One region of the Oryzomonas rubra genome, then DNA from elsewhere that is predicted to be linked to it. Evidence: riboswitches for the same ligand, from Rfam matches in the RefSeq annotation. Region 1 holds a riboswitch; the other holds the start of a gene.
What was found. Region 1 has a riboswitch for S-adenosylmethionine ahead of ET418_RS05560 (O-acetylhomoserine aminocarboxypropyltransferase/cysteine synthase family protein). Riboswitches for the same ligand answer to the same signal wherever they lie in the genome.
Positions count from the first base shown of each region.

Region 2: it holds a riboswitch for S-adenosylmethionine, as region 1 does, so the genes downstream of both, metX (homoserine O-acetyltransferase MetX) here and ET418_RS05560 (O-acetylhomoserine aminocarboxypropyltransferase/cysteine synthase family protein) in region 1, are expected to answer to the same signal.

Region 1 is NZ_SRSD01000003.1:105,253-110,533, forward strand. Features, by position in the region: gene tsf (translation elongation factor Ts) at 1-347, opposite strand, end outside; gene rpsB (30S ribosomal protein S2) at 393-1,166, opposite strand; tRNA gene ET418_RS05555 (tRNA-Val) at 1,412-1,486, shown strand; SAM riboswitch class I at 2,111-2,213, shown strand; gene ET418_RS05560 (O-acetylhomoserine aminocarboxypropyltransferase/cysteine synthase family protein) at 2,291-3,535, shown strand; gene thiS (sulfur carrier protein ThiS) at 3,550-3,762, shown strand; gene ET418_RS05570 (HesA/MoeB/ThiF family protein) at 3,765-4,574, shown strand; gene ET418_RS05575 (M67 family metallopeptidase) at 4,745-5,149, shown strand; gene ET418_RS05580 (4Fe-4S dicluster domain-containing protein) at 5,235-5,281, shown strand, end outside.
Region 2 is NZ_SRSD01000005.1:228,765-234,045, forward strand. Features, by position in the region: gene ET418_RS10000 (OmpA family protein) at 1-676, shown strand, start outside; gene ttcA (tRNA 2-thiocytidine(32) synthetase TtcA) at 1,006-1,836, opposite strand; gene metX (homoserine O-acetyltransferase MetX) at 1,841-2,956, opposite strand; SAM riboswitch class I at 3,014-3,112, opposite strand; gene ET418_RS10015 (hypothetical protein) at 3,380-4,360, shown strand; gene ET418_RS10020 (DUF3147 family protein) at 4,469-4,798, opposite strand; gene cobI (precorrin-2 C(20)-methyltransferase) at 4,786-5,281, opposite strand, start outside.

The DNA.
Region 1 (5,281 bases):
GCAGGCACTTCCTCGCGGCGCACGCAGGTGGGCGAGGCAGCAGCGATATGCATGGCGATGTCCTTCACGAAGACCTGGAAGTTTTCATTCTTGGCAACGAAGTCGGTCTCACAGTTGATCTCGACCATGACGCCGATCTTGCCGCCGGCGTGGATATAACAACCGACGGCACCTTCAGTGGCGGCTCTGCCGGCCTTCTTGGCGGCAGCGGCAAGCCCTTTTTTGCGCAGGTAATCCACGGCTTTTTCGAAATCACCGGTACTTTCTTCAAGGGCCTTCTTGCAATCGAGCATGCCGGCCCCGGTCGATTTTCTCAGTTCGTTGATCTGTGCAGCAGTAACAGCCATCATATCCTCCTTCCCCGTACCAGGGGATCAATGTATAATCAGTGCCTATTCGGCAGTCTCGCCGGCAACATCTTCAACCGCTTCAGCAGCGGCGAATTCCTCGGTCCCTTCGCTGTCGGCCTGAAGAGCGGCGTTGCGGGCCTGGTTACCTTCGATGGAAGCGTCGGCAATCTTGGAGCTCAGCAGACGGATGGCGCGGATGGCGTCGTCGTTGCCGGGGATGACGTGGTCGATGGGATCGGGGTCGCAGTTGGTATCGACGATGGCAACAACGGGAATGCCCAGTTTGTTGGCTTCCTGAACGGCGATCTCTTCGTTCTTGGGGTCGATGACGAACATCAGGCCGGGAAGTTTGTTCATCCCTTTGATGCCGCCCAGGATCTTCTGGAGCTTTTCCCGCTCCTTATCGAACTGGAGAGACTCCTTCTTGGTATAGGCGTCAACAGTGCCGTCCTCGAACATGGCGTCGAGCCGTTTGAGACGGTCGATGCTCTGCTTGACGGTGGCGAAGTTCGTCAGCATGCCGCCCAGCCAGCGCTGGTTGACGTAAAACATGCCGCAACGGGTCGCCTCTTCGGCCACCGAGTCCTGAGCCTGCTTCTTGGTGCCGACAAACAACACGGTGTTGCCGCTTTCGACCGATTCCTTGACGAAGTTGTAAGCGGATTTGAAATAACGGACGGTCTTCTGCAGGTCGATGATGTAAATCCCGTTACGGGCCCCAAAGATATAGGGTTTCATCTTGGGGTTCCAACGCTTGGTCTGGTGGCCGAAATGGACGCCGGCCTCCAGCAGTTCCTTCATGCTGATACTTGACATATTCTTCTCCTTTGGTTTTTCCTCCGCCCCGTTGAATCCCTGCAAGCCACAAGGGACACCGCCGGTTCATTACCCGAGGCGTGCGAATTGAAATCGGAATTTTATAGCATGATAGCCACGGGATGACAAGCAAAATCACCTCCGGGTACGTGCGTCTTTCTTCCCGGCCCTCCATGACGCCACACAATTTTTGATCAGGGGGGCTTGACAGAAACCGCAGGCTCTGTTATTCAATTGGAACATTCGGGCGCTTAGCTCAGCGGGAGAGCACTGCCTTCACACGGCAGGGGTCACTGGTTCAATCCCAGTAGCGCCCACCAATGAAAACCATAATGGCTGGCCAACTTGGCAGCCATTTTTTCGTTCGAGCACGGCACGGCCAAACAAAAAATCCGTTCAGCTTTTGATGCTGCCATTGCTTGTTATTTAAATTTGAGAAATACAAGCAGATGAAAAAGTTCACTTTGTCATTGCTGATCTGTCTTGCAGTCATGGCAGGATCAAGATCGTCGCCCCATTCAAAATAGACATTTTTCTAAAATTCCGCGGGGATTCCCTGAAGATCGATGGCAGCAACCTCTCCCTGACCAAAATCAAATAACTCACGCTACGCATTATCCGCGTTGAACAGGCACAAAGGCCGAGGGAACCATTCCCCCGGCCTTTTCTTTTTCAAGCATTCGATAGATCACATCACGCCCTGCAGCGCAATCAGCGTCAACATTCCGCTCCGCCCCTGGCATATGCGTATTCACCACTAAAATACGTTACAATTTTATCGAGTGATGGCCATAACTTATTAGCTCAAAAACCATCGCAACGTTCCTCATGGAAAAATTGACCCACAAATACATCACCAATATGCTAAATATATCCTAAAAATTTATTGACAAAATATATGTAGTTTGTAAATATTGCTTCAAGACAATCGAATAACAACTCAGACCTTATTGAGAGTGGTGGAGGGAAAGGCCCGACGAAACCACAGCAACCGGCCCAGACGGGGCGACAGGTGCTAATTCCTGCCGGTACCGGCAAAGATGAGGTGGAGGTTGCGAAACCCATCCTTCGTGACACCCATCCCATCTGACATCAGATGGGATTTTTTTATGGAGACACATCAAATGGAAACACCACTACGTTTTGATTCGCTACTCGTGCATGGCGGCCTGGAACCGGGACCTGCGGGCGCCACCTCGGTCCCCATCGTTCAGTCCAGCGCCTTTGCCTACGAAACAGCCGATGCCCTTGAGGATGTCTTTCGCGGCCGGGCGGCCGGACAGGTCTATACCCGCCTGGGCAACCCGACTACCGAGGCCCTGGAACGGCGCCTGGCACTGTTGGAGGGGGGCGGCACGGCCATAGCGACCGCTTCGGGCATGGCGGCCATCACCACCACGGTCATGACCATCCTACGGGCCGGTGACGAGATCCTGGCGTCTTCCTCCCTGTTCGGCGGCACCTTTTCCCTGTTCCGCGATACCCTCTCCAACTTCGGCATCACGGCCCGCTTCGTCGATCCCCTTGACCTGGAATCGGTCCGGGCCGCCATCAACGACCGAACCCGGCTCCTGTTCGTCGAGACCGTGGGCAACCCCAAACTGGATGTACCCGACCTCCCCAGACTGGCCGAGATCGCCCACCAGGCGGGACTCCCCCTGATCGTGGACGCCACCGTCACCACCCCCTATCTTGCCGACGGCGCCAAACTGGGGGCGGATATCGTGATCCATTCCACCAGCAAGTACATCAACGGCAGCGGCACATCCATCGGCGGCGTCATCATCGACCGCGGCGTCTTCAACTGGAACACCGCCCGTTTTCCCCATTTCGAACCCTTTCACAAAAAATATCGCCAATTTGCCTTTACCGCCCGCGCCCGCAAGCTGGTGCACAAAGACGTGGGGGCCTGCGCCGCGCCGTTCAACTCCTTCCTGCTGACCGAGGGCATCCAGACCCTGGCCCTGAGGATGGAGCGGCACTGCAGCAATGCCCTGGCCCTGGCGCGTTTCCTCGCACAACACCCCAAGGTGGCGTGGGTCAACTACCCCGGCCTGGAGGACGCCCCCGGCCATGGGGTCGCCACCCGCCTGTACGGCGGCCGCTACGGCGGGCTTTTGACCTTCGGCACCGGCTCCAAGGAAACGGCCTTCCGCGTCATCAACGCCCTGCGTATGGCTAAAAACCTGGCCAACATCGGCGACGCCAAGACCCTGGTGATCCACCCGGCCAGTACCATCTGCGCCGATTACCCCCTGGAGGACAAGGCACTCATGGGGGTGTGCGAAGACCTGGTCCGGGTGTCGGTCGGCATCGAGGCCTCCCAGGACATCATCGACGATTTCAATCAGGCGTTGGACGCCATCTGATACGGAGAACTGCTATGAACATAACTATCAACGGAAAAAAAACCACCCTTGCAGAAAACCCGGCCCGCACCGTAGAATCCCTGCTGGAGGAACTGGATGTGGCGCAGCGCCAGTACGTTACCGTGGAACTGAGCGGCGAGATCCTGGAACGGGACGCCTTCGGGAACACGCTGGTACAAGACGGCGACGCCCTGGAATTCCTCTACTTCATGGGCGGAGGACGCTGACCATGCTGACCGACGAACAGATCGAACGCTATTCCCGCCACATCATGCTGAAAGAGGTGGGGGGCAAGGGGCAGCAGCGACTCTTCGATGGCCGCGTGCTGATCATCGGCGCCGGCGGCCTGGGGGCGCCCATCGCCCTCTACCTGGCGGCGGCAGGAATAGGCACCCTCGGTATCGCCGATGCGGACGACGTGGACCTGTCCAACCTGCAACGCCAGGTGATCCATTTCACCCCCGACGTGGGCAAGCCCAAGGTGGAATCGGCCCGGGAGAAGATGGAGGCCATCAACCCCGCCGTTCAGGTCAAAACCTACAAGGAATGGGTCAACGCGGCCAATATCGCGGACATCATCCGCGACTACGACTTTGTCATCGACGGCACCGACAACTTCGCGGGCAAGTTCCTGATCAACGATGCCTGCGTACTGGCCGGCATCCCCTACTCCCATGGCGGCATCCTGCAGTTCGACGGCCAGACCATGACCGTCAAACCGGGGGAATCGGCCTGCTACCGCTGCATCTTTCCCGAGCCGCCCCCCAAGGACGCCATTCCCACCTGCTCCCAGGCCGGGGTGATCGGCGTGCTGCCCGGCGTCCTGGGCACCATCCAGGCCACCGAGGCGATCAAATTCCTGCTGGGCAAGGGTGAACTGCTGACCAACCGCCTCCTCACCTACAACGCCCTGCGCATGAAGTTCCGGGAGATTCCGCTCAAACGCAACCCGGCCTGCCCGGTCTGCGGCGAGCACCCGACCATCACCGAGGTAAAGGACGAACTGGACGCCCTGACGGTCTGCGATCTGAAGAATTAAACCATTCGGGTTACCTGTGCCACAGAGGCGCAGCGTTAACGAAATTGAGTGATGGTATTTAATGCCACCTCGTTACCGTTCCTCCATCGTGGCAAGCGGTTTTAGACGTACTCCGTGATTTGCTCTGTGTCTCCGCGTCTCTGCGGCAAATACGTAGTGAGGTGTTCATTGTGCTGAAAATTCCCGATTCCATCCATGCCGACCTGATCGCCCATGCCCGCGAGGGATTCCCCCTGGAAGTGTGCGGGATTCTCGGCGGGACGGGCGATACCGTATCTGCGATCTACCCTATGACCAATACCGATGCCAGCAACGAGCACTTCATGATGGAGCCGCGGGAGCAGTTCAGCGTGGTGAAGGATCTGCGGGCCAAGGGGCTCTCCATGCTGGCCATCTATCACTCCCACCCCGAGACGCCGGCCCGCCCGTCTCAGGAGGATATCAAGCTGGCCCTCACGCCGCTGGTTTCCTACGTCATCATCTCGTTGGCCGATCCCACGAACCCTGCCGTGAAATCCTATAAGATTCACGACGGAAATGTAGAGCCTGAGCCGATCGAAACGATTAAACACTAAATCGGTAATAAAACATAAAAATATTCTTGACAATGTCTATGTGTTTAATATAGGTTTAAAGCATACTTTTTCAGGAGAGAAATAAATGTCAAAGGCACAGCAGCCCACAAAGATAGATTTGAGCAATCTCAA
Region 2 (5,281 bases), on a different contig from region 1:
GTCCCAGACCGACAAAAAAAAGGTCGAGGAGGTCATGCAGTCGCTTCAGCAATCCTTCGGCATGGTCACCGCCGGCGCGCCCACACCCAAGATCAACGTCATCCAGTCCAAACCGATCAGCATCATACCGACCATCAAGCCGGAGATGTCCGTTGCCCCGTCCGGAAGGTCACGGAGCGGCCAGGCCCGTACCCGAGCCGAGGAGAAAGACTTCCGCCAGATCAAATCTTCCATAGAGGCTTATCTGGTGAAACAGGGCGCCCAAAGCAAGGTCAACCTCACCATTACCCGGCGGGGCCTGATCGTCAGCCTCAAGGAGGCAGGCTTTTTCGATTCCGGCCAGGCCCAGATCAAACAGAGCGCCTATGAACTGCTCAACACCATCGCCGAGGTCATGACCCAGTATAACAACCCGCTGCGGATCGAGGGGCATACGGACAACGCCCCCATCAGCACCGCCCAGTTCCCGTCCAACTGGGAACTGTCCACCACCCGCGCCACCAATGTCCTCAAATACCTCCTCAAATACTACGACGCGGAGCCCGAAAAGATATCCGCCACCGGGTACGGGGAATTTCGCCCGGTCGCGGACAACTCCACACCTGAAAACCGTGCCAAGAACCGTCGCGTGGATATGGTCCTGCTCTCCGGAGAGGGCGAGCGCGGCGAGCCTTAAGAGGTTGTTGAAAAACAGCCATCTCGCCGCCCTCCGCAGGGCTTGTCTAGCGGGTGCGACGATCTGACTATTTTTGAACAACCTGAGTTTCGCCATTCACACCGGCCGGCAATTCCTTATCCACGTCATCATGCCTTAGAACGCCCTAAGGCGGTCCTGCTCCCCCCAAAATCACTGCATTTTCAGCATGCGACATTTACTGTCGCACCCCCATGCTATTGTTTCCTAAAACAATGTGGAGGTGCTCGATGGAACCGATGGTATTGCTGGGATTGATCGTAGTGGCGTATGGCGGGTATGTTGCGTGGCTTGACCTGCGGAAGGATGTTTCAGCCGTGCTGCCCATCCGTGCCGCCAGGCGGGACGGACGTGCACGGGTCGGGGAGCGCTACCTGCAATCGCCGATCAAGAAGGTGGCGGGGGTGTACGTTTGAAATTGCCTTCAACAGGCTGTTCTTGACGTGGGGAATATCCTTTTCCAACTCTTTCAGAAGCCGCTTCATCCGCTTGCGTTGCAGGTCGGCGGTGCCGCAGACCGGGCAGCAGCAGCAGACCACCGGCAGGGCGGCTTCGTGGGAAAAACGGATGATATCCTCTTCGGGCAGATACACCAGCGGCCTGATCACCACGGTCTCGCCGTTGTCCGCCAGCATGGAGGCGGCCATGGACTTGAGCGAGCCGACAAAGAACTGGTTCAAGAGCAGGGTTTCGATGAAATCGTCCTGATGGTGTCCCAGTGCCAGCTTGTTGCACCCCAACTCCTGGGCCGCCGTATAGAGGGCGCCGCGCTTGAAGCGTGCGCAGATCGAACAGTAGGAGGAGCCGGGCCGGCGCTTCTCATTGATCAGGGTGTAGTGCTCGGTGGGCACCATGCGGTAGGTGAAACCGTTCTCCCGCAGGAACCGCTCGATGACGTCCGTGCGGTAACCGGGGTACCCGGAATCGATGTTGACCGCCACGATCTCGAATGAAACGGGCGCGCGCCGCCGCAACTCCTCCAACAGCAGCAGCAGGGTATAGGAATCCTTCCCCCCCGACACCGCCACGGCAATACGGTCCCCCTCCTCGATCAGGCTGAAGTCGGCAACGGCCCGGCCGACCCCATGCCGCAACCTTCTGAGAAGTCCCTTGTTTTTGAATTCGTCAAGCGCCAGCGTCATAGCGTTACAAGCCCCCGCTTTGTTCCACACGGGAGAAGAAGTCCCGCACCAAGGGGGTAAAGGTTTCGTGTTCCAGCAGGAAGGCGTCGTGGCCGTACGCGGAGGTGATCAGGTGATACTCCACCGGCTTCCCGAGGCCGCGCAGGCACTCCACCATCTCCTCGGTCTGGTAGGCGGGATAGAGCCAGTCGGAGGTGAAAGCGAAGAACTGCACCGGTGCAGCGACCGGGGCAAAGGCCTCGGCCAGCGATTCATACCCCAGGGCCACGTCATAAAGATCCAGCGCCTTGGCCAGGTACAGGAAGGAGTTGGCGTCGAAGCGGTCCACGAAGTTGTAGCCGTTGTAATTCAGGTAGCGCTCCACCTCGAACTGGCCGAAAAAGTCGAACTGGCCGTCCTTGGCCGAGAAACGCCGGCCGAATTTCGTATTCATGGATTCGTCCGACAGGAACGTGATGTGGCCGATGCCCCGGGCCAGGGCCAAACCGTCCTTGGGATTGTGCTTGTACTCCCCCTTGCGCCAGGTAGGGTCGTTGAAGATGGCCCAGCGGGCAACGGCGTTGAGGGAGATGGCCTGGGGCGAAGGACGCGGCGTCGTTGCCAGCATAATGGCCGAGGCGACGCTCCCGGGATGTTGGGTGGCCCACTCCAGGGCCTGCATCCCCCCCATGCTCCCCCCCATGACGCAGAGCAGCTTTTCGATGCCCAGGGCATCGATCAGCAGCTTTTGGGCGCGCACCATGTCGCGTACGGTGATGACCGGAAAGGCGAGGTTGTAACGTTTGCCGGTTTTGGGGTTGATTGAGGTGGGGCCGGTAGAGCCGTGGCACGAACCGATTACATTGGAGCATATTACGAAATAGCGGTCGGTGTCCAGCAGGCGCCCCGGCCCGACGATGGCGTCCCACCAGCCCGGCTTGGTATCTTCTTCCCGGTGTTTGCCCGCCAGGTGGGCGTCACCGGTCCAGGCGTGTTCCACCAGGATGGCGTTGGAACGGGATGCGTTGAGGTGGCCGTAGGTTTCATACACAAGCGTGATCGGGGCAAGGAGGCGCCCGCTGTCCAGCCTGATGCCGGACTCGAAGGTTCTGGATTGTGCCGTGACGATGCCGACGGACATGAAAAAACCCCTTCACGCGGTATGAGAAGGGGCTGAAACGCTACGTTTACAGCACACCCCTCATCTTTGCCTTTCGGCAGGAATTAGCACCTGACGCCTCATTGGCCGGTTGCTGTGGCTTCGCAGGGCCTTTCCCTCCACCACTCTCGATAAGCAGGTCTATCGAACAAGAATAGTGGAAGAACACGAACATTGTCAACCAAATATGCTGCCGCAGTAACCAGCGTGCCGCCCGCCCTGCGACGCGCGAGGGGAGGAGCGTGGTGGGGTGCGACGGCCCCGTATCCGGCAGATGATGGCGAGACGGGAAAAACCTGGCCCAAGGCGGCTCCCTGCGGTGTCAAATTAGCTGGAAAAGGGGCGGGGCATCTGATATAAAACATGCTGAAATCATGAAGGATCAAGCACGTCCGAGGAGGAAATATGAAACGCCTGTTCTTGTTGCCGTTTTTGGCGGTGATGTTCGGTTGCGCCCAGAATCATTTCAATGTCCCTGCGGAACATTTTGCTGCACAGGTCAAGGTCCTCGGCGTGGCGCCCATCATCGTCGATGTGAACTCCGAGATCAAACACCCCGAGAAAGAGCAACTCGTCGCCCTGCTTGGCGACATGAACCGCAAGTATGAGCAGCAACTCGTGCGCAAGCTCAAAGCGACCGGCAACTTCTACACCGTGGCGCTCCTGGACGGCGACCCGCAGCGCATCTTCGCCAATCTCTTCTTCCGCAGCGAAAAACGGGACGACGCCACCATACGGTATAATAAATACTTTTGGAAAACCGACGAATTGCGGGACTACCTCAAGAAAAACAATCTGGATGCGGTCATGTTGTTGGTAGTCAGCGGCCTCACCCAGAACGAAAAGGTGTATTCCAACACCCTGCTGGCATCCCAGACCAGCGACTATAACTACCTCATTCTGACTGCCCAGATACTTGACGGCGACGGCACCATCCTCTGGGAGTACCCCAACTTCCGCGGGCGGATACTATCATACTCGCCCCTGATCAATCTCCAGTATCCCGATTTCAGCGAGGCGGAAGCCAACTTTTCCAGCAGGGCCGACCTGAAGTTCAAAACCATCGACGGCATCAGGCGAACACTGGACCAGCGGCAAAAGGACCTCCTGCTGCGGGAGACCCAGGAATCCGAGGTCTACGGCAAGCAGTTCGGGGATATCGTCTCGCTGCTGAAATATGATTCCGACGACGAGAAGAAGGGCACCATACCGGCCAGCAAGCCGGTGCCCCGCCTGGCGGAACAGCCGAAGCCGGTCGAACAGCCCGCCCCACCCGCAGCGGCAAGCCAGCCTGCCGCCGTGCCGTCCGTTGCTCCGGCCGCACCTGCTACACCGGCCGCGCCAGCCACCGACGAGATCGTCCCCGCCAAAGGGAGCACGCTATAACGCATTGTTCTACCGGACTTATCCAGTTAGGGGGTCATGCCCAGAAAACAACAACGCCTTTCCGGTTCTATTCGGAAAGGCGTTGTTGTTTATGACGTTACACTATTCTCAGCGCAAGAGCCATTGGTGTACGAGCGCCCCTCCCAGCCACAGGACGCCCCCCATGCCCAACGCCGCCGGCAGCCCCATCCCCTTGCGCAGACAGAGGTATGCCGCCGCAAAAAAGGCGCAGGTGGGCACCAGGCCCCACAGCACCCCCTTGAGATAGCCGTCGATGAGCGCTCCGTCTCCCGGCCGGTCCGTGGCCAGCCAGACCAGGACGATCAGGCTGATGAGCGGCATGGCGGCGATCAGCCCCCCCAGGGACGGGACGCGCCTGCCCAGCAGTACGCAGGCGATGATGAGGAGGTTGGTGGCGGCAAGCTTCAGCAGGAACATCTGATGATCATCAGCGACAGGTAATCGGGCGCATGGGCGGCGATCTCGGCAAAATCGGTCAGGACCTTTTGGCGGTCGCTCCCGACCCGTTCCACAAAAACCGTGCTCTGTTCGCGGCCCGTCTGCCGGATAAGCTCCAGAATATCCCCGAAGACCGGCTTGACCTTGAGCAGCACGACCGTTTCGAACCGCGCCAACGCCTCGGCGATCTTCTCCACGCCGGCGGTGGCGGGGATGACCGCCATCTTCTCATCGGCCTCCACCAGCGGTATGCCGGCCGCGGCCGCGGCCGCGTTGACACTGGAGATGCCCGGGACGATCTCGATGGGGATCTGGGGGCAGATTTCCCGCAGGATGCGCTGCAGATAGATAAAGGTGGAATAGAAGAGCGGGTCGCCGATGGTCACGAAGGCCACATCCTTGCCGTCCTCGGCCCGGACGGCGATCAGGGCGGCCGCTTCCTGCCAGGCGTGCAGCAGACGG